DNA from 2 places in the Alteromonas sp. Mac1 genome. Region 1 is predicted to be linked to the other one. Evidence: predicted binding sites of a transcription regulator. Region 1 holds the regulator's gene; the other holds the start of a gene.
The links. Region 1 encodes ArgR, which controls arginine synthesis, uptake and breakdown. Its sites were predicted from a motif close to ANTGAATANNTATTCANT; they were not measured.

Region 1 (9,740 bases):
GTCGTCAGGGCCTGCAGCAGAAGCGCTTATTAAGGTACTTTCGTAGCGTACTGCAAGCACTTAAACTCATTACTAAGTCCACGCCGACTCACTGATAGCCGGTGTGCCAGTTTTATAAAACGTTAATACTGGAAGAAATAATGAAACGCCGCTGACTATGTCCTATCTCAAATGTACGAGAGATAGGCCATTGTACAAGCGGCGTTTTTGTGTGAGTTAAACGTTAGAAGCTAGCTTGAACGTTGAAGCTCATGGTGCGACCTAATGGATCGTAAAGTGTATCGTCGAAACCGCGCCATTCGCCGGGCAAGTATTCTTCAAGTTCATCGGTAAGGTTAGCTATGCCTGCTGATACCTTGACGTTATCGTTCACATGATACGAAACGGTGACATTATGCTTGAAGTAATTATCAGCATAATCGTAAGAAGAGTAAAAGGTTTCCCCGTTGGCACCAATGAATAGTGTCCTCCACGAGGCTGTCCATTTATCACCGTCTGTCCAATCTACCGTTAGGTTAGCGCGATTATCAGGATAGAATAATTCGCCAGCCCACTCAGTACCTTCTTCTTCGTAACTAAACACATGCGAATATTCGAGGTTAACCCCAAAATTCCCAATCTCCGTTGCTAAGTCGTAGTTGGCAGTAATATCAAAACCGTTTGTTGTTACTTCTGAGTAGTTAGTATAGCCCGATGTAATAGATGTAATTTTACCATCGCTGTCACGTACGATACTGCTAGAAGTTCCATCTAAGTCGGCGGCAATTAAGTCTTCAACATCGATATCTTCAATTTTGTTCTCATAGTCATACTGGTAATAAGAGACTTCAAGTGACAAATCATCCGTTACATCATAAACCACACCAAGAGTAAGCGACTCAGAGTTTTCAGGACTAAGGTCTGGATTACCACCGTAGTAGGTTAGATGCTGTTGACCCGATGAACAGTAACTGTCATCGCTACCTGGGTTTCCTAAGGTATCGCAGTAGTAGGAGTCGTAGGCATCAGGGAAACCGTAAGAAATGGTCGCGAACATTTCACTCATTGTTGGGGTACGGAAAGCTTCTCCCCAGCTGGCGCGAAGTAAAAGTGATTCAGTCGGGCGCCAGCTAATGCCTAGCTTGGGCACCGTATCTGAGAACTCTGAGGTTGAGATGCTAGCACCCGTATCGCCTTCAAGCTCATAGCCGTCGTAACGAAGCGCGGCTGAGACTTCTACTTCATGTGGTAATTCAATGGCAAGCTCAGTGTAGTATGACTGTCGTTCACGGCTTGCGTAAACGTCGTCACCGCCCGAACCGCCCGAGATAATGCCTAAACCTGATTCAGGGTCAGATACCTGTTCAAAATCAAGATACGAGTACTCAGCACCAAATACAGCACTAACCGTCATGAAGTTATTTGAAAAAAGCTGACCGGAAATACTGCCATCGATAATGTCGCGCATTTGGGTGGTTTGATAGGTGCCAGTATGATCAGCGTTTGTTAAAAGGTCAGCGTTATAAGCATACCAATCATCGGTGCTAAGGCCTTGTACGTTGAATAAATCAAGTTGCTCGGTATCAATTAGACCTTGTACAACGGTGTCATTAACCAAGTTGTAGCCAAATACTTCTTCTTTTGCTGATGTGCGCTGGTAATAAACCTGCCAGTCCCACTCGTTTCCAGCAATTTCGGTATAGCCTTCAAGGCCTGAAACCATTTCAAAAGTGGTTTTTTCAGTTTTAGTATCGCGCGTGCCCAAGCTAGAGGTGCGGAAATAGACCGAACCGTCTTGGCCATATGGGTTCATTGCATTATCGGCGTCGATAGTTAGCGAAGATGTAGATACCGGGGTAGCAGCATAACGAGTATCTGTAGATGTCTGCATTGCAGAGAAGCGAGTGATGAGTTGTAAATTTTCTGCCAACTCATATTCCACTTTTGTCATCAGTGAGTTTTTCTCAGTCGCGCCGTATAGCCACGTGGTATTGCCATAATAGTAACCACAACGGTCTGACTCAATAGACGTATCTGCTACATCGCCACACAAATCTTCGTTATAGAGAAACTCACCGGCTTCTGAATCATAGAAGTTTGCCACTGGGCTATAGGTTGAATAGCTATTTAATGCATAATCACCTGATACCGCGACATCGCTAACTTCTTGTGTGTTTTCATGCTCGGCAATGAATACAATGCTGCCTTTGTCGCTTGTAACACCAGCAGAAAAATTGTACTTACTGGAATTACCACCGTCAGCACCTGGATCTTCAAAGCTATAACCTACATTTACGCCGTCGAACTGTTTCTTGGTAATAATGTTAATTACACCTGCAACAGCATCTGAACCGTATATGGCCGATGCGCCATCGCGAAGAATTTCAATGCGCTCAACAATCGACATCGGGATCATCGACATATCAGAAGATGAACCACCATCGTACCCTAAACCTGGAAGGCGACGGCCGTCCATAAGAACGAGTGTTGCGCCCGCACCCAGACCACGCAAGTTTACTTCGCTTGAAGCTGAAGCACCGCTACCGTAACCAGATTGGCCACGAAACGAACCAAAGGTGTTAATTGAAGAGTTACGTAAAACTTGCGCTACCGATGTATCGCCAGATAACGCGATAGATTCAGCTGTAATAACAGTGACCGGAGAAACTGACTCTAAATCCACTCGTTTAATTCGAGAGCCAGTAACTTGAATTTTTTCTACAGGTTCAGCTGAATTTTCGTCATCTGATTGTGCGAGGGCCATTGGCGCGGCAAACAGGCTAGCGGAACCCGCCAGTAAAATTCCGCGCCTAACAGCACTGCTGAGTTTATTGGTGTTAAACATTTTAATTCCCCTTGTCGAAGGTGATTACACGTTGTAATTACAAAGACGTTTATTAGTTTTTATTTTGAACAGATGTTTTCTGTCGGGAGAATTAAGCACTTCGTCGTGCTGTTTGGCAATTTACAAAGTGTATAATTTGTTCTATTTAGACCTAATTTACTTTAATTATACGCAGAGTGATGAAACCTTTACGGTTCTATACATTGGTAAAATAATTATTGCTTTTTCTCTCTTAATATTTATTTAAAGATAACAATAGATATTAATTAAAAAAGAAATAAAAATAATGCGAGGCTGTGGGTGGTGTGCAGTTTTTGTGTACGAATTGTGTAGGTTTAGTGCATGATTGGCGTAGGCTTTGCGCAAATTCAGCGTAGTTAAATCTGTTTTAAGTAAAAGTGGGTGAGGGCGTTTTAGTACAGATTAAAAAGTGAAAGAAAGTTTCTGTAATTACAATTAGTGACAATGGTATTGTTGTGGATTTTAGAATTTATAAGTTGGTAGATTTGAGAAGGTTTTTAATTATGTTGATATTATTTAATTTTAAAATTTAAGTTTACATTTTTCTGTTTTTATCAAAGGCTGGATTTTATAAATTTATAATTAATTTCTATTTTTCGAATTCTTTACTTTTCTTTTCTTACTCTTTTCTAAGTCTGTGATAATTTAAATGCACAGCTACCAAGTTGTTTTGTATCTCCCTGGTACAAATTCTTTACCGCCATCTTGTGATGGCGGTTTTTTTTGCTCAAAACTCAAGGCAGAGCCTCAAACGTTCTCGAATAAGTCTTCTACCCGTTGGCGTAACTCTTCAATAAGTGTCACGTCGGCTGGGGCGATAAAAATGGTATCGTCGCCCGCAATGGTACCAAGCACACCATCTTTTTTGCTTAATGAATCAAGTAAACGAGCAATAAGCTGTGCTGCACCTGGGCTGGTGCGAATAATCACCATCACATTATTATGCACAATATCGAGAACCAGCTGCTTTAATGGGCTTTTAGCCGTAGGCATGCCTAGTTCAGGCGGAAGGCAGTACACCATATCGCCACGGGCATTGCGGGTACGTACCGCACCAAACTTACTTAGCATGCGGGAAATTTTAGACTGGCTAATATTGTCATGACCTTGAGTTTTAAGGGCATCCACTATTTCACCTTGAGATCCATAGCTTTCCGCTTTCAAAATTTCTTTAAAGGCTTTAATCAGTTGCTCTTGTTTTGCGTTGGCCATAGCATCCTGCACATCAGTTAGCGGTAATAAGTTAAATAATCATATATGTTATATTGTGCCTTACAGGTGACCTTTGCGCAATTTAATTGCATAATCATGCATGATAGTGAATATCGACGTAAAAATGCCTTAAATGGCCGTATTAAGACCATCAGATGATTGAGTTTTCCCCCGCGTTGCATTAGTGTGACGTTCCGTTTAAATACGTGAGTAATCCCATAGGAGAAATGGTATGAAAGTAGCCGTGTTAGGTGCTGCCGGTGGTATTGGCCAAGCGCTGTCTTTGTTGTTAAAAACACAATTGCCAGCTGGTTCTGAACTAGCGCTTTATGATGTAGCGCCAGTTGTTCCTGGTGTAGCTGTTGATTTGAGCCACATCCCAACTGCAGTAAAAGTAACCGGTCACGGTAAAGATGACCTAGCTGGTGCATTAACAGGTACAGACGTTGTTCTTATTCCTGCTGGTGTTCCGCGTAAGCCGGGCATGGATCGTTCAGACTTGTTCAACATCAACGCTGGTATTGTTAAGAACCTTATTGAAGGTGTTGCTGACAACTGTCCAGATGCTTGTGTTGGTATTATTACTAACCCAGTTAACACAACAGTGGCAATTGCTGCTGAAACGCTTAAAGCAAAAGGTGTATATAACAAGAACAAATTGTTCGGTGTTACTACCCTTGACGTAATTCGCGCAGAGACTTTCGTTGCTGAGCTTAAAGGCGTAGACGTTGCTTCTGTACACGTACCGGTAATCGGTGGTCACTCAGGCACAACTATTCTTCCTTTGCTTTCGCAAGTTGAAGGTGTTGAGTTCTCTGATGATGAAGTTTCAAGCCTAACTACTCGTATCCAAAATGCGGGTACTGAAGTTGTTGAAGCTAAAGCTGGCGGCGGTTCTGCAACCCTATCTATGGGTCAAGCAGCTGCACGTTTCTGCTTATCATTGGTTGCAGCAATGCAAGGTGAGAACGTAGTTGAATACACTTACGTTCAAACTGACGACAGCGACGATGCTGCATTCTTCGCACACCCTGTTCGCCTTGGTGCAAACGGTGTTGAAGAAATCTTGCCATACGGCGAGCTAAGCGCATTTGAAGAAAAAGCGAAAAACGACATGCTTGAAGGCCTTCGTGGCGATATCAAGCTAGGCGTAGATTTCGTAACTGGCTAAGGCTAGGAATATGGGAGCGCTGCTCCCATGTATAAGGCAGGATTAGTAAGCTCTACACAAACACGCCGAGTATCCATCCATGGAGGCTTGACAGCAGCATCCATGCTGCTGACAGTTTGTTACGAGTTTACTAATCCTGCCTTTTTATTTGTGGCATATGCATAATAGCCACGCCATAAATACGTCCATGTAGGCTCCGCCACCGCATCCTTGGCAAGGGAGTGGCTACATATTTCCCCCACTCAGTAAACTTCCTTTTTGTAAGACAGCATCCATGCTGCTGACAGTTTGTTACGACCTTACTAATCCAGTTTTTTGTCTAATGCATCAAGCTATTTTTAAAGCTCTATAGAAAATGAGAAAAAGTTACAGAAAATTTGTGGATATTGTCTACGCTATTTCTAAGTGGTTGAGATGGTAAGCATTGCAAATAGCGGCTGAAGCTTATTGGTTAAATGTGACTAGGTTTAGTTCGTTCTAATCGTTAAACCTATTCGTCAGCATCGAAAAAACTCACTGTAGTTATAATCATCTAATAACTAGAATGAAACAATGCTAATCAATAGATTGTATTGATAAAGTCCTTTGTCGAACAGCAAGAGGTAACAAATATGAGTAACGCGAAGCTAGGCGATGTAAATGATTCAGATAGAAAGTGCCCCGTCATGCACGGTGGTCTTACGGCTACTGGCAGCACGAATATGGATTGGTGGCCAGAAGCGCTTAACCTAGATATTTTGCATCAGCACGATACAAAGACAAACCCAATGGGTGATGACTTCGACTATCGCGAAGCGGTAAAGACTCTAGATTTTGATGAATTGAAAAAAGACATGATTGCGCTAATGACGGATTCTCAGTCATGGTGGCCAGCAGATTGGGGGCACTACGGTGGCCTTATGATCAGAATGTCTTGGCACGCCGCCGGTTCGTATCGTATTGCTGATGGTCGTGGTGGTGCGTCTACGGGTAACCAACGTTTTGCGCCGCTAAACTCTTGGCCGGACAATGTGAACCTTGATAAAGCGCGCCGTTTATTGTGGCCAATCAAGAAGAAATACGGCAACAAGCTTAGCTGGGCCGACCTTTTAGTGTTTGCTGGTACTGTTGCCTATGAAAGTATGGGGCTTAAAACTTATGGTTTTGCATTCGGTCGCGCCGATATTTGGCACCCAGAAAAAGACACCTACTGGGGTGCTGAAAAAGAATGGCTTGCGCCAAGTGATGAGCGCTACAACGACGTTGAAACCCCAGAAACAATGGAGAACCCATTAGCGGCTGTGCAAATGGGGCTAATTTACGTTAACCCTGAAGGGGTAAACGGTAAACCGGATCCACTTAAAACTGCATTGCACGTTCGTGAAACTTTTGCTCGTATGGCCATGAACGATGAAGAAACCGTGGCACTAACAGCCGGTGGTCATACGGTGGGTAAATGTCATGGTAACGGAAGTGCAGACCGTTTAGGACCAGATCCAGAAGGCGCTGATATTGTTGAGCAGGGCTTAGGCTGGATGAATCATGAAACTCGCAGCATTGGCCGCGATACAGTATCAAGTGGTATTGAAGGCGCGTGGACGACTAATCCAACACAGTGGGATAACGGCTACTTTGAATTGCTACTTAACTACGACTGGGAATTGAAAAAATCACCAGCGGGTGCAGAGCAATGGGAGCCTATCGACATTAAAGAGGAAGACAAGCCTGTTGATGTTGAAGACCCTTCAAAACGTTATAACCCCATCATGACCGATGCAGATATGGCCATGAAAATGGACCCAATCTATCGTGAAATTTCTGAGAAGTTTTACAACAACCCAGACTATTTCAGTGAAGTATTTGCTCGAGCTTGGTTTAAACTGACTCACCGTGATTTAGGGCCAAAGGTACGTTATATCGGTCCTGAAGTGCCACAAGAAACGCTTATTTGGCAAGATCCTGTGCCAGCAGGCAGTACGTCTTACGATGTGGATGCATTAAAAGCGAGTATTGCGGATTCTGGCCTAAGTATTAGTGAAATGGTATCTACGGCGTGGGACAGTGCTAGAACCTTCCGCAGTTCAGACTTACGTGGCGGTGCTAATGGTGCCCGCATTCAGTTAGCGCCTCAGAAAGACTGGGAAGCGAATGAACCGGAAAAACTAGCTAAGGTATTGTCGGTGTTAACACCACTTGCTGAGGCAGCCGGTGCAAGTCTAGCTGATACCATAGTGTTGGCCGGTAATGTAGGCGTAGAGAAAGCCATCGAGGCGGCAGGATTCAGTGTTGATGTTCCTTTCGCAGCAGGTCGTGGTGATGCTACTGATGATATGACGGATGCTGATTCTTTTGCACCGCTAGAGCCGCAGGCCGATGGTTTCAGAAATTACTTGCCAAAAGATTATGTAGTTAAACCAGAAGAGCTATTGTTAGACAAAGCACAGTTGCTTGGATTAACCGCTGCAGAAATGACGGTGTTAGTAGGTGGTATGCGTGTAATGGGCACGAACTACCAAGGCACTGCACACGGCGTGTTTACCGCAAGTGCTGGCTCACTAACGAATGACTTTTTCACTACTATTACCGACATGCAATACACGTGGAAGCCCACAAGTAAAAGCACGTACGGCATTGTTGATAGAGTGTCTGGTGAGCAAGTTTATTCAGCTACTCGTGTTGACTTAGTCTTCGGTTCAAACTCTATATTACGTTCTTACGCTGAGGTTTATGCGCAAGACGATAACAAAGAGAAGTTCGTTAAAGACTTTGTTAGTGCTTGGACTAAAGTGATGAATGCTGATCGCTTCGAACTGCAAGCTTAGTTCACAATACGTAGGTTAATGCCATTAAAAAGCCCGCTTTAAGCGGGCTTTTTCTTACAGTGCTATTAAGACAAATAGCATTATTATGTACTCACTATGTAAAGTACTAACCTGTATTACGCATGCCGGTAGCAATACCAGTAATGGTTACCATCATGGCACGCTCTAATGCTGTATTTTGCGCATCGTCACCTGCTTTACGAATTCTATCTAGCAATTCAATTTGTAAGTAGTGAAGGGGTTGCAAATACGCGGCACGAATTTCCATCGACTCTTTGCCTAGAGGATCGGTCTTCATGATGTCGTCTTCGCCAGTAAGCTCCAGTAATGAGGCGATACTTTCTTTGAGCTCCTCTCGAAGTGCTGCACCGAAATGCTTAAGCTCTTCTGGAACTAAGCGCTCATCGTAAGCTTCACTTATACGTGGATCCGCTTTATGGAATACCATGTCGAGCATCGAAAGGCGTGAGCGGTAGAATGGCCATTCGGCAAACATTTCATTCACGACTTTTTCGTTCTCGGCATTTTTCACGCTATCGATAGCGCGCATTACACCCAACCAAGATGGTAATACAAGGCGCGTTTGTGCCCATGCAAATATCCAAGGGATAGCACGAAGACTTTCGATACCACCTTGTGGTTTACGCTTAGAGGGTCGGCTGCCTAGCGGTAACTTACCCAGTTCCTGTTCAGGCGTAGCTACGCGGAAATAAGGTACGAAATCCTTATCATGGCGAACTGTGCCGCGATAGTTATCACGACCTTGTCCCGCCATAGTGGTAATAAGTTCACGCCACTCTTCTTTTGGCGCTGGGGGTGGGAACAACATGGCTTCAATTATCGCGCTGGCATAAATGCCTAAGCTTCGTTTGGCCAGTTTGGGCATACCGAATTTATAACGAATGGTTTCGCCTTGTTCAGTAACGCGGAATCCACCTTCTAATGAACCTGGAGGCTGTGAGTAAATAGCTGCGTGGGCAGGTAAACCGCCGCGGCCAATTGTACCGCCACGACCGTGGAACAAGGTAAGTGAACAGTTAAACTCTTCAGCAATAGCCACTAGCGCTTCTTGAGATTGATATTGAGCCCAACCTGCCGCTAGTGCGCCAGCATCTTTGGCTGAATCTGAATAACCAATCATCACAAACTGGCGGCCTTTTACATAGCCACGATACCAGTCGATAGAAAGTAATTTGCGCATAACACTTGGCGAGTTGTTAAGGTCGTCCAGTGTTTCAAACAAAGGCGCTACCGGCATTGGCCAATCTACACCGCTTTCTTTAAGCAGTAATTGAACCGCAAGTACGTCTGATGGCTCACTCGCCATCGAGATAATGTAAATACCAAATCCGTGCTTACTATGCTTAGCCACTACTTTACACGTATCAAGTACTTCTTTCACATCATCAGATGCCCCCCATTGAGCAGGGAATAGCGGTCGTTTCGAACCAAGTTCACGTAGCAAGAAGGCTTGCTTGTCTTCTTCGCTCCACTGAGAATAGTCACCAAGACCAAGGTAGCGAGTTAGTTCACTAAATACGTCGGCGTGGCGCTCTGAATCTTGACGTACGTCCAAACGAAGTAAGTGAATTCCGAAGACGCGGGCACGGCGAATGGTGTCTAACAATAAACCTTTAGCAACAACATCCATACCGCAGTCGATTAGTGACTGGTGGCAAAGTAGTAGGGCTTCTAATAGCTCGTCATTGCT
Region 2 (9,740 bases), 1.8 Mb from region 1:
GCGGTTGACCATACTACATCTTTCACTGGTTACAGCGATGTTGAAGGCGAAGCAAACATTGTAGAGCTTATCGCAGATAATGCCTTTTGTGAGCGTTTAGAAGACGGTCAAGAAGGAGTAGTGATATTAGATCAGACGCCTTTCTACGCTGAAAGTGGTGGTCAGTCTGGTGACAAAGGTGTACTGCGTGTTGTGAATGGCGAGTTTATCGTTACCGATACTCAAAAAATGGGTAATGCTTTTGCTCACAAAGGAAAAGTAAAAGGGACTATCGCAAAAGGTGATCGTGTTACTTCTGCTATCGATAATTCAAACCGTGATGCTGTGAAGAAAAACCATAGTGCGACTCACTTACTTCACGCTGCACTTCGCGAAACCTTAGGTGACCATGTCACGCAAAAAGGATCGTTAGTAGAAGCACAGCGTATGCGTTTTGACTTCTCTCACTTTGAAGCAGTAACACCCGCCCAGCTTATTCAAGTTGAGCGTAGAGTTAACGAAGAAATTCGTGCAAACCATGCGTTGAAAACCCAATTGATGGATTTGGATGAAGCCAAAGCATCAGGCGCAATGGCGTTATTCGGTGAAAAATACGACGAGAAAGTGCGTGTAGTGACTATGGGGCCTTTCTCTGTAGAGCTATGTGGTGGAACCCATGTTAACCGTACTGGCGATATTGGTTTGTTTAAAATTACCAGCGAAGCGGGCATCGCATCAGGTGTACGCCGTATAGAAGCGATTACCGGTGAGCAGGCGCTATATTATGTTCAAGACCAGCAAGCGACGCTGACAGAGCTGTCTAGTTTGTTAAAAACCGATACGCAAAACTTGGTTGAACGTGTGACTGCGGTACAGACTCATACTAAAGAACTAGAGAAATTACTCACTTCTGCGACACAAAAACTGGCGAGTCAGCAAGGTGCTGATATGCTTAGTAACGCTATTGAAATAAATGGTGTAAAAGTACTTGTAGCTAAGTTAGAAGGTGTTGAAGCGAAATCACTGCGTTCAATGATGGATGATATTAAAAACCGAATTGGCGAAGGCATCGTAGTACTAGGTGTGGCAAGTGAAGATAAGGTGAATCTTATCACTGGGGTGACGAAAAACCTTACCGGTAAAGTGAAAGCAGGAGAACTGGTTAACTTTATCGCCGCGCAAGTTGGCGGAAAAGGGGGAGGTCGCCCAGATATGGCTCAAGCGGGTGGCGATAAGCCAGAGTGTCTAGGCACAGCGTTAGATTCAGTTAACGCTTGGTTAGAAGATAAGCTATAATCAAATCTGAAACTTGCAGTGAGTTTTTGAAGTGACACAGAAACATGGAATCACTGTTGCTACTGTCGGGTCGTGCCGATATGTGGCGGAGTAATTAAGGATATGTTCAGTATTAAGGAACAGGAGCAAGCGAATGCTTATTTTGACTCGTCGAGTTGGTGAAACACTTATGGTTGGTGATGATGTAACTGTCACTGTACTAGGAGTGAAAGGGAATCAGGTCCGAATTGGTGTGAATGCACCGAAAGAAGTTTCTGTGCACCGTGAAGAGATTTATATGAGAATTCAAGCTGAGAAGGGTGGACAACCTGGAACGGCTGAGTAATCAAATCTCTGCACAAAAATCGGTCAGCTCATGCTGGCCTTTTTTGTTTTTGGGACTTTTTTAAAATTAATTTTAAAAAAATGAGCTTTTTTTCGATATTTTTTAAAAAAGTTCATTTCGCGTTAGTGCGTGCAATCTTAAATTAACCCGCTAATATTTGATTATAACCTAACCAAAACACAGGTTTTTTGTACGAATCGTACAAAATGACAGCGAGTAAACATTTTTATCTAAAAAAGGTTTGACTCCGGCCAGTGAATCCGTAAAATGCGGCACCACTTAAGGAGAGGTGGGTGAGTGGCTGAAACCAGTTCCCTGCTAAGGAACCATACCTAATACTGGTATCGAGGGTTCGAATCCCTCCCTCTCCGCCATTGTTCGTTGATGGTGTGACGGTCAACAAAAGTTTTATTGCGCGTGTGTAGCTCAGCTGGATAGAGTACCTGGCTACGAACCAGGCGGTCGGAGGTTCGAATCCTTCCACACGCGCCACTTCTTTTAAATGCGTCACCTTTGGGGGTAACACCTTAAAGTAAAAAAGTTTACGCGTGTGTAGCTCAGCTGGATAGAGTACCTGGCTACGAACCAGGCGGTCGGAGGTTCGAATCCTTCCACACGCGCCATATAAGAAAACCCACCATTTGGTGGGTTTTTTTATTTCTACTGATTAATTTGCAGATCTGCACAAATTGCTTCAACCCAACTATACACTTTAGTCTCCTATCTCTGCGTTGTACTACCCCCTGTTCGGATTATGGACTACCATTTCAGTACAGCAGTTTCTTTATGAAGGTGTAGTACTCATGTCACTTGCAACAATAACATTTCAATTTTTAGCTGAGCCTACCGACGTGAACTTTGGTGGTAATGTTCATGGTGGTGTGGTGATGAAGTGGATAGATCAAGCGGCTTATGCCTGTGCGGCGCAGTGGTCGAAGAAATATTGTGTGACTGTGTCAGCCAACGGAATTCGGTTTATTAAACCAATTAAAGTGGGGCAGTTGGTAAAGTTAACGGCTTCTATTGTACACACGGGCACATCTAGTATGCATATCTATGTTTCTGTTAGTTCCGGAGAGGCAACAGAAAGCAAGATGACAGTCGCCAATCGTTGCTTTATCTCCTTCATGGCGATTGATCAAGAAGGTCACCCAGTTGCTGTACCTTCTTACACTCCTCAAGATGAGCAAGACTTCCAATTAGAACTCGTTGCCATGCATGCTAAAAATTTTGCTAAACAGCTTGATGTTGACTTCACGGAAACCACAGGTGTTCATTAAGGGTCTCTTTTTGAAAAAATATCCAAAGAGGTAGCATAAATAGTTAGTTTGCTGATATTTAGCAGCATAAATCGTGATTTTCTATGCAGTTAGATTGCTTTTTTGTTGTGTTTTATACCCTCACATGATACTTATTCCTCATCAAAATATTTGAGGATTCGCTATGGGATCAGAATCAGTTACCAGTTTGCTGCTTGAAGCCGGCTCACTAATGCTCATAGGAATGGTATTTGTTTTTTCATTCTTAGCATTGTTAATCGTTGGAATTCACCTAATTGCAAAATTTTGTGAAGCATTTCCAGGCGAAGCCGCACCGCAGTACGCTGCACCCCGAAGAAAAGCGGTTCAAGCTGGTGTCGATGGTAACGTTGTTGCTGCTATCACCGCTGCTGTTCATACTCATCGTCAAGCCAATAAAAATTAATTAAACAAATCATTCAGGAGTTACCATGTCTAAGCCACTGGCCTTAACCGAGCTAGTCTTGCGTGATGCCCATCAATCGCTACTTGCTACGCGTATGCGTATAGAAGATATGCTGCCTATTGCCGAAAAACTTGATAAAGCAGGTTTTTGGTCTGTTGAATCTTGGGGCGGGGCGACATTTGATTCCTGTATTCGCTATTTAGGGGAAGATCCTTGGGATCGCATTCGCCAGCTTAAAACGGCAATGCCAAACACGAAGCAACAGATGTTGTTGCGTGGTCAAAATTTATTAGGCTATCGCCATTACGCTGACGATGTAGTGACACGCTTTGTTGAGCGTGCACATGAAAATGGGGTTGATGTATTTCGTATCTTCGACGCCATGAACGACATGCGTAATCTGAAAACAGCGATTAAAGCCACCGTCGACAGTGGTGCTCATGCGCAAGGTACAATCTCTTACACCGTGAGCCCAGTGCATAACCTTCAGCTTTGGCTAGATATGGCCAAGCAACTAGAAGATATGGGGGTTCACTCTATTTGCGTAAAAGATATGGCGGGGCTGTTAAAGCCTTACGACTGTGAAGCGCTAATTACGGGTTTAAAAGAAACCGTCAGTGTGCCTATTGCTATGCAGTGTCATGCCACTACAGGGTTAAGCACGGCGACTTACCAAAAAGCCATTGATGCTGGCATCGATATGCTTGATACCGCCATTTCTTCAATGAGTATGACATACGGTCACACCGCAACTGAAACCATGGTGTCTATTGTTGAGGGCACAGAACGAGATACGGGTATGTCATTACCCGATCTTGAAGAGATCGCCAGCTACTTCCGTGGCGTGCGCAAAAAATACAGTAAATTTGAAGGTAGCTTGAAAGGGGTTGATGCCCGTATCTTACTAGCTCAAGTACCTGGCGGCATGTTAACCAACATGGAAAGCCAGTTAAAAGAGCAAGGCGCTGAAGATAAGTTTGAAGAAGTGCTAAAAGAAATTCCTCGCGTACGTGAAGATTTAGGCTTTATTCCTCTGGTTACCCCAACGTCGCAAATTGTAGGTACGCAGTCTGTATTGAACGTACTCACCGGTGAGCGTTACAAGAGTATCACCAAAGAAACGGCGGGTGTCCTTAAGGGCGAGTACGGTGCAACTGCCGCGCCAGTAAATAAAGCACTACAAGAACGCGTGTTAGATGGTGGGCAACCCATTACCTGTCGTCCGGCAGATAATATTGCACCTGAACTAGACAGCCTTGAAACAGAGCTTACTAAGTTAGCATCAGAGAAAAGTATTACGCTATCAGATACTAAGATTGACGATGTGCTTACTTATGCATTGTTCCCACAAATTGGGCTGAAGTTCCTAGAGAATCGTGGCAACCCTGACGCATTTGAACCTGCGCCTGGCACTGAAGCTGATGTAGCATCAAGTGTGCCAGCGGCTGCGCCCGTTTCAGCTACCGGCGCACCAGCGGCCTACGATGTAAAAGTTGAAGGCAAGGTATACCATGTTGAAGTAGCAGCATCAGGGGAGTTATCTAGTATAACCCCAGGTCAGCCATCTACAGCAGCGCCAGCGGCTCAGCCGGCATCCTCATCCAGTAGTGAAAGTGCGCAAAGCATTAACGCACCGTTAGCCGGTAATGTGTTCAAAATACTAGTTCGTGCTGGCGATGTTGTGAATGAAGGTGATGTGGTTATTATTTTAGAAGCCATGAAAATGGAAACTGAAATTCGCTCAGCTGTTTCCGGTACCGTTAGTGAAGTACTTGTAGGTGAAGGCGATGCCGTAGCCAGTGCTCAACCACTTATTGCGCTGGGGTAATTCATGGATAAGTTGATGGTGCTGTGGGACAGCACTGCACTGGCGCATTTTGAGTCAGGCCAGTTAATCATGATGGCAGTAGGTTTCCTGTTGCTGTTCTTAGCGATTGTGAAAAAGTTTGAACCGCTGTTGTTAATCCCTATTGGGTTTGGTGCCTTATTGACCAATATTCCATTAGCCGGGTTTTCAGAGGCGGGAGGATTGCTCCATTACATTTACGCTATCGGTATAGACACTGGGGTTTTCCCGCTGCTTATCTTTATGGGCGTGGGCGCAATGACGGACTTCAGTGCGTTAATTGCAAACCCTAGAATGTTACTTTTAGGGGCGGCTGCGCAATTCGGTATTTTTGCGACCTTGTTCGGTGCTATTGCGCTCAACATGATCCCTGGTTTTGAGTTCACTCTCAAAGATGCCAGCGCGATTGCTATAATTGGCGGTGCTGATGGTCCAACGGCTATCTTTTTAGCTTCTCGATTAGCGCCCGATTTATTAGGTGCTATTGCGGTTGCTGCTTATTCATACATGGCGCTGGTACCTATTATTCAGCCTCCAATTATGAAAGCGTTAACTAGCAAAGAAGAACGCACCATAGAAATGGCGCAATTACGCCCTGTATCGCAACGTGAGAAGATTATCTTCCCACTGGCTACACTATTCCTAACTATCTTGTTTTTGCCTTCAGCAACGCCTCTAGTGGGTATGTTTTGCTTTGGTAACTTACTGAAAGAGTGTGGTGTTGTAGATAGGCTTAGCAAAACGGCACAAAACGAGCTGATTAACATAGTTACTATTTTCTTAGGGCTAGCGGTAGGTTCAAAGCTATCTGCAGACAAATTCTTAACCGTTGAAACCTTGGGCATTCTTGGGTTAGGTGCAGTAGCGTTCGCTATTGGTACTGCAACTGGCGTGTTAATGGCTAAGCTAATGAGCCGTATGAGTGGTGGAAAGATAAACCCACTGATTGGTGCCGCTGGTGTATCGGCTGTTCCAATGGCCGCAAGGGTTGTGAATAAGGTTGGACTTGAGGCAAACCCTCATAACTTCTTATTGATGCATGCAATGGGGCCCAATGTGGCAGGTGTGCTTGGTTCAGCAGTTGCGGCAGGTATCTTGCTGGCGCTAGTAGGCTAATGCGTTAGCCAATTTATTTAAATTGGCGACAGGGCGAGGTTTAATAAACCCGTTTATTTAAAAACTAAAATGCGGCCTCTTCACTAGGCCGCATTTTTTGTTTTTGCATAAAGCGCATGTGAAAAGCGTTATAATAATAGGGTCAGAATCGTTTTAAGGTTGCTTTAAATCAATTTCCAAGCATCTTGAGATTAACGTTAACTAGCTGATAGTATTGCTCGTAATTAACGACTGATAAGCCACTATGAGTTTTTTAGTAATGGCATGCTCAGGCCAACGAAAAATCGTTTCGGTTTTCCCTTCTTCCACAATATTGCCATTTTCCATCACAATAACCCGATCGGCGATATGTCGAACTATTCCCAAGTTATGGCTAATGAAAATAAACGCCAACCCCATTTCCTGTTGTAGCTTCAAAATAAGGTTTACCGTTTGAGAGCGTATAGATGGGTCTAGTGCCGCAAACGGTTCGTCAGCAATAAGGACTTTCGGTTTCAATATTATGGCGCGTGCAAGAGATACACGCTGCTGTTGGCCATCAGATAGCATATGACGATAGAAATAATAATGCTCGCGTAACAAACCCACTTTTGTCAGCATTTCTTCAATAAGAGATTTACGTTCCGCTTCCGTTAAATCTGTGTTTAAACGAAGGGGTTCGTCGAGTACTTTTCCCACGGGCACAGAAGGGTTCATCGACTCACTACTGTGTTGCAATATCATGCGGATATCATGGGTGCGCTTTTGCTGATTGTTGTGTTGATTGTATTTCGCTAAATATTTGTGACTATTAAGCTCAATAACCCCTTCATCAGCAGGAATAGCGCCTACCAGTAATTTGGCTAACAATGACTTACCTGCGCGGTTTTCACCAATAATCGCAATGGTTTCACCACGCTGCACAGTCAGGTCGATAGGCCCCAGTTCAAATATTTCGGGTTTTTTTAGCCAACGTTTCTTGTCGTTATGCCTAAACGTTAAGCCATCTACCTGCATAATATCTGTCATAACTTCTCCATATGCAGCGGGTAGTGGCAGTTATAGGTATGGTCGTGAATGTGCCTTACTGCAGGTCTGGAAACACAGGCACGCTGCGCGCGAGGGCAGCGTGGGCCTAACCGGCATCCAATAGGCAAATGCTGCAACGTAGGAATAGAGCCACCTAGTGTCGGTAATTGTGATTTTGGCGGTAAATCTTTTCTGAAGCTCGGTGCGCTGTCCAACAATGCCTTGGTATAAGGGTGAAGCGGGCGTTTCTTAATATGCTTCATTTTACCCGACTCTACCGTTTGCCCTGCGTAAAGCACCGTCATGGAATGAGACATACTGGCGATTGCTAGCAAATCATGACTCACAAACAATATGCTTAACGAACGGGTTTGGTTTAAACGCGTAAATAACTTAAGAATTTGCGTTTTAGTGGTTGGCTCCATTCCACGGGTGGGATCATCTGCTATTAATAGTTTCGGCTGAGATACCAACGCCATGGCTATCATGAACTTTTGCCCAATATCACTGGGAATTTGGTGTGGGTAGGCATTTAAATAATGTCTGTGTTGCTTTATTCCTACCTTGTGTACTGTGCTTATGGCTATGCGTTTTCTGTGCTGTGCACGTTGCCAAAACCAGTAACCTTCTACAAATTCATCGGGAATACTTTCTTCAAGCTGTTCACCTAATGTGGCAGAGGGGTCTAAGCTGGTTTGTGGGTTTTGGAATACCACGGCAATATCTCGGCGCATCACTTCTCTGCGCTGGTATTTAGACATACCTAATAGGTTTTCGCCTTTCCAGCTCATGCGATCTGCGGTCATTCTCCACTGCGAGGGCAGGGCACCACAAATGGCAGACACGATTAAACTTTTTCCCGAGCCAGATTCACCCACAAGGGCTCGAATTTCACCTGTATTAACGGTTAAGTTAACCTTGTCTAACGCCTTAATAGTGGTGTCGCCATCTACCATTTCTAGGGTCAAATTTTTAATATCTAGCATAGGCATATTAGTGGCTCACTCTTTTTCTGAGTGCAGAACGTAGACCGTCCCCCACAATATTTATCGACAACACCAATAAGAAAATGGCAATGCCAGGCAATGCTACATTCCAAGGTGCAAGGTAGGCCACATCAAGACCATCGCCCAAAATAGCCCCAAGCTCGGCGAGTGGTGATTGTGCACCTAAATTTAAAAAGCCTAATGCAGACACATCAATCACCGCAATCGACAGTGCCACAGTGCCTTGTACCACAAGCATTTCTGTCATGTTAGGAAGAATAGAATGCACGAACAGTTGCCATCTATTTGCGCCATCTAATTTCGACGCCATAATATATTCTTTTTTCATTTCAGCTCGCACAAAGGTGCGTGTACGGTGAACAAATTGTGGAATGAGCGCTAGAGTAATCGCCCACATGCTATTCACCAACCCAGTTCCGAGAATAGCCACGATAATAATAGCGATTAGCAGGGTTGGAATAGCCATTAAGGCATCTAGCAAGTGATTCACTATACTTGAACGCACGCCCCGCAACATGCCTGCAAATGTACCAATGCTTACGCCAATCAACATGGCTAGCACCACCATAAGAAATCCCGAACCTAATGTAGTGCGGCAGCCGTAAATAATACGAGAGAAAACATCTCGTCCGAGAGGGTCGGTGCCAAATAAATGGGTTATTGAGCCACTACTTTCCCAACTTGGGGGAATAAGTAACGCGTCTATATTCTGTTCTGCAGGGTTGTAGGGCGACACCACCGGTGCGAACAGCGAAAAAATGATAAAGAAGCCAAGCAAAATAAGACCAACAATTGCAATGTGACTGCCACGGAAAGCTGCCCAAGTGCGTTGCCAGGGAGACGGATGAAACTCCTCTTCGTATAAACTAAACTGTGGCACGTTCGTACTTTTCTCGGCTAGGATCGATAATGCGGTTAAACAAATCGACCATAATAGTTAACGTAATAACGAGCGTTGATACCGCCAACATTCCTACTCGAAGCGCAGGGAAGTCTCGTTGATAAATTGCTTGAATTAACCAGCTACCAATCCCTGGCCATGAAAATAAGGTTTCTACTATCATGGCATTGGTGATGAGCGTGGTAATTTGGATTGCCATTAAGGGCAAAATAGGCAGCAACGCATTACGTAATACATGCCTAAAGAAAATCTGCCATTCAGACACACCTCTAGAGCGCGCGGCCACAATATATGGGCGGTGAATAACATCAATAACCGAACGGCGGGTAATACGCACCATTGAAGCGGTTGTAATTGCCCCAATTGCCAGTGTAGGCAATGCAAGATGTGAAATGGCATCACGGTAGGCCAGTCCATGGTCAATACCCTCTGCCAGCATAATATCAATAAGCACAAAGCCGGTAACCGGTTCAATATCGAACAATAAACTAATCCGACCCGACAAAGGCGCGATATCAAGGTGTAAGCTAAAAAACAGGATTAAAATGAGTGCTAACC

Region 2: AV939_RS09770 (OadG family protein) is a predicted target of ArgR. The motif match lies at 2,953-2,970, and genes of this name have one in related genera.

What each region holds. Positions count from the first base shown of each region.
Region 1 is NZ_CP013932.1:4,051,590-4,061,329, reverse strand. Features, by position in the region: gene AV939_RS17195 (type 1 glutamine amidotransferase domain-containing protein) at 1-46, shown strand, start outside; gene AV939_RS17190 (TonB-dependent receptor plug domain-containing protein) at 224-2,824, opposite strand; gene argR (transcriptional regulator ArgR) at 3,593-4,057, opposite strand; gene mdh (malate dehydrogenase) at 4,290-5,228, shown strand; gene katG (catalase/peroxidase HPI) at 5,840-8,029, shown strand; gene ppc (phosphoenolpyruvate carboxylase) at 8,136-9,740, opposite strand, start outside.
Region 2 is NZ_CP013932.1:2,290,520-2,300,259, reverse strand. Features, by position in the region: gene alaS (alanine--tRNA ligase) at 1-1,275, shown strand, start outside; gene csrA (carbon storage regulator CsrA) at 1,409-1,600, shown strand; tRNA gene AV939_RS09790 (tRNA-Ser) at 1,884-1,974, shown strand; tRNA gene AV939_RS09785 (tRNA-Arg) at 2,016-2,092, shown strand; tRNA gene AV939_RS09780 (tRNA-Arg) at 2,147-2,223, shown strand; gene AV939_RS09775 (acyl-CoA thioesterase) at 2,404-2,880, shown strand; gene AV939_RS09770 (OadG family protein) at 3,044-3,304, shown strand; gene oadA (sodium-extruding oxaloacetate decarboxylase subunit alpha) at 3,330-5,132, shown strand; gene AV939_RS09760 (sodium ion-translocating decarboxylase subunit beta) at 5,136-6,266, shown strand; gene AV939_RS09755 (ATP-binding cassette domain-containing protein) at 6,468-7,274, opposite strand; gene AV939_RS09750 (peptide ABC transporter ATP-binding protein) at 7,271-8,266, opposite strand; gene AV939_RS09745 (ABC transporter permease subunit) at 8,268-9,161, opposite strand; gene AV939_RS09740 (ABC transporter permease) at 9,148-9,740, opposite strand, start outside.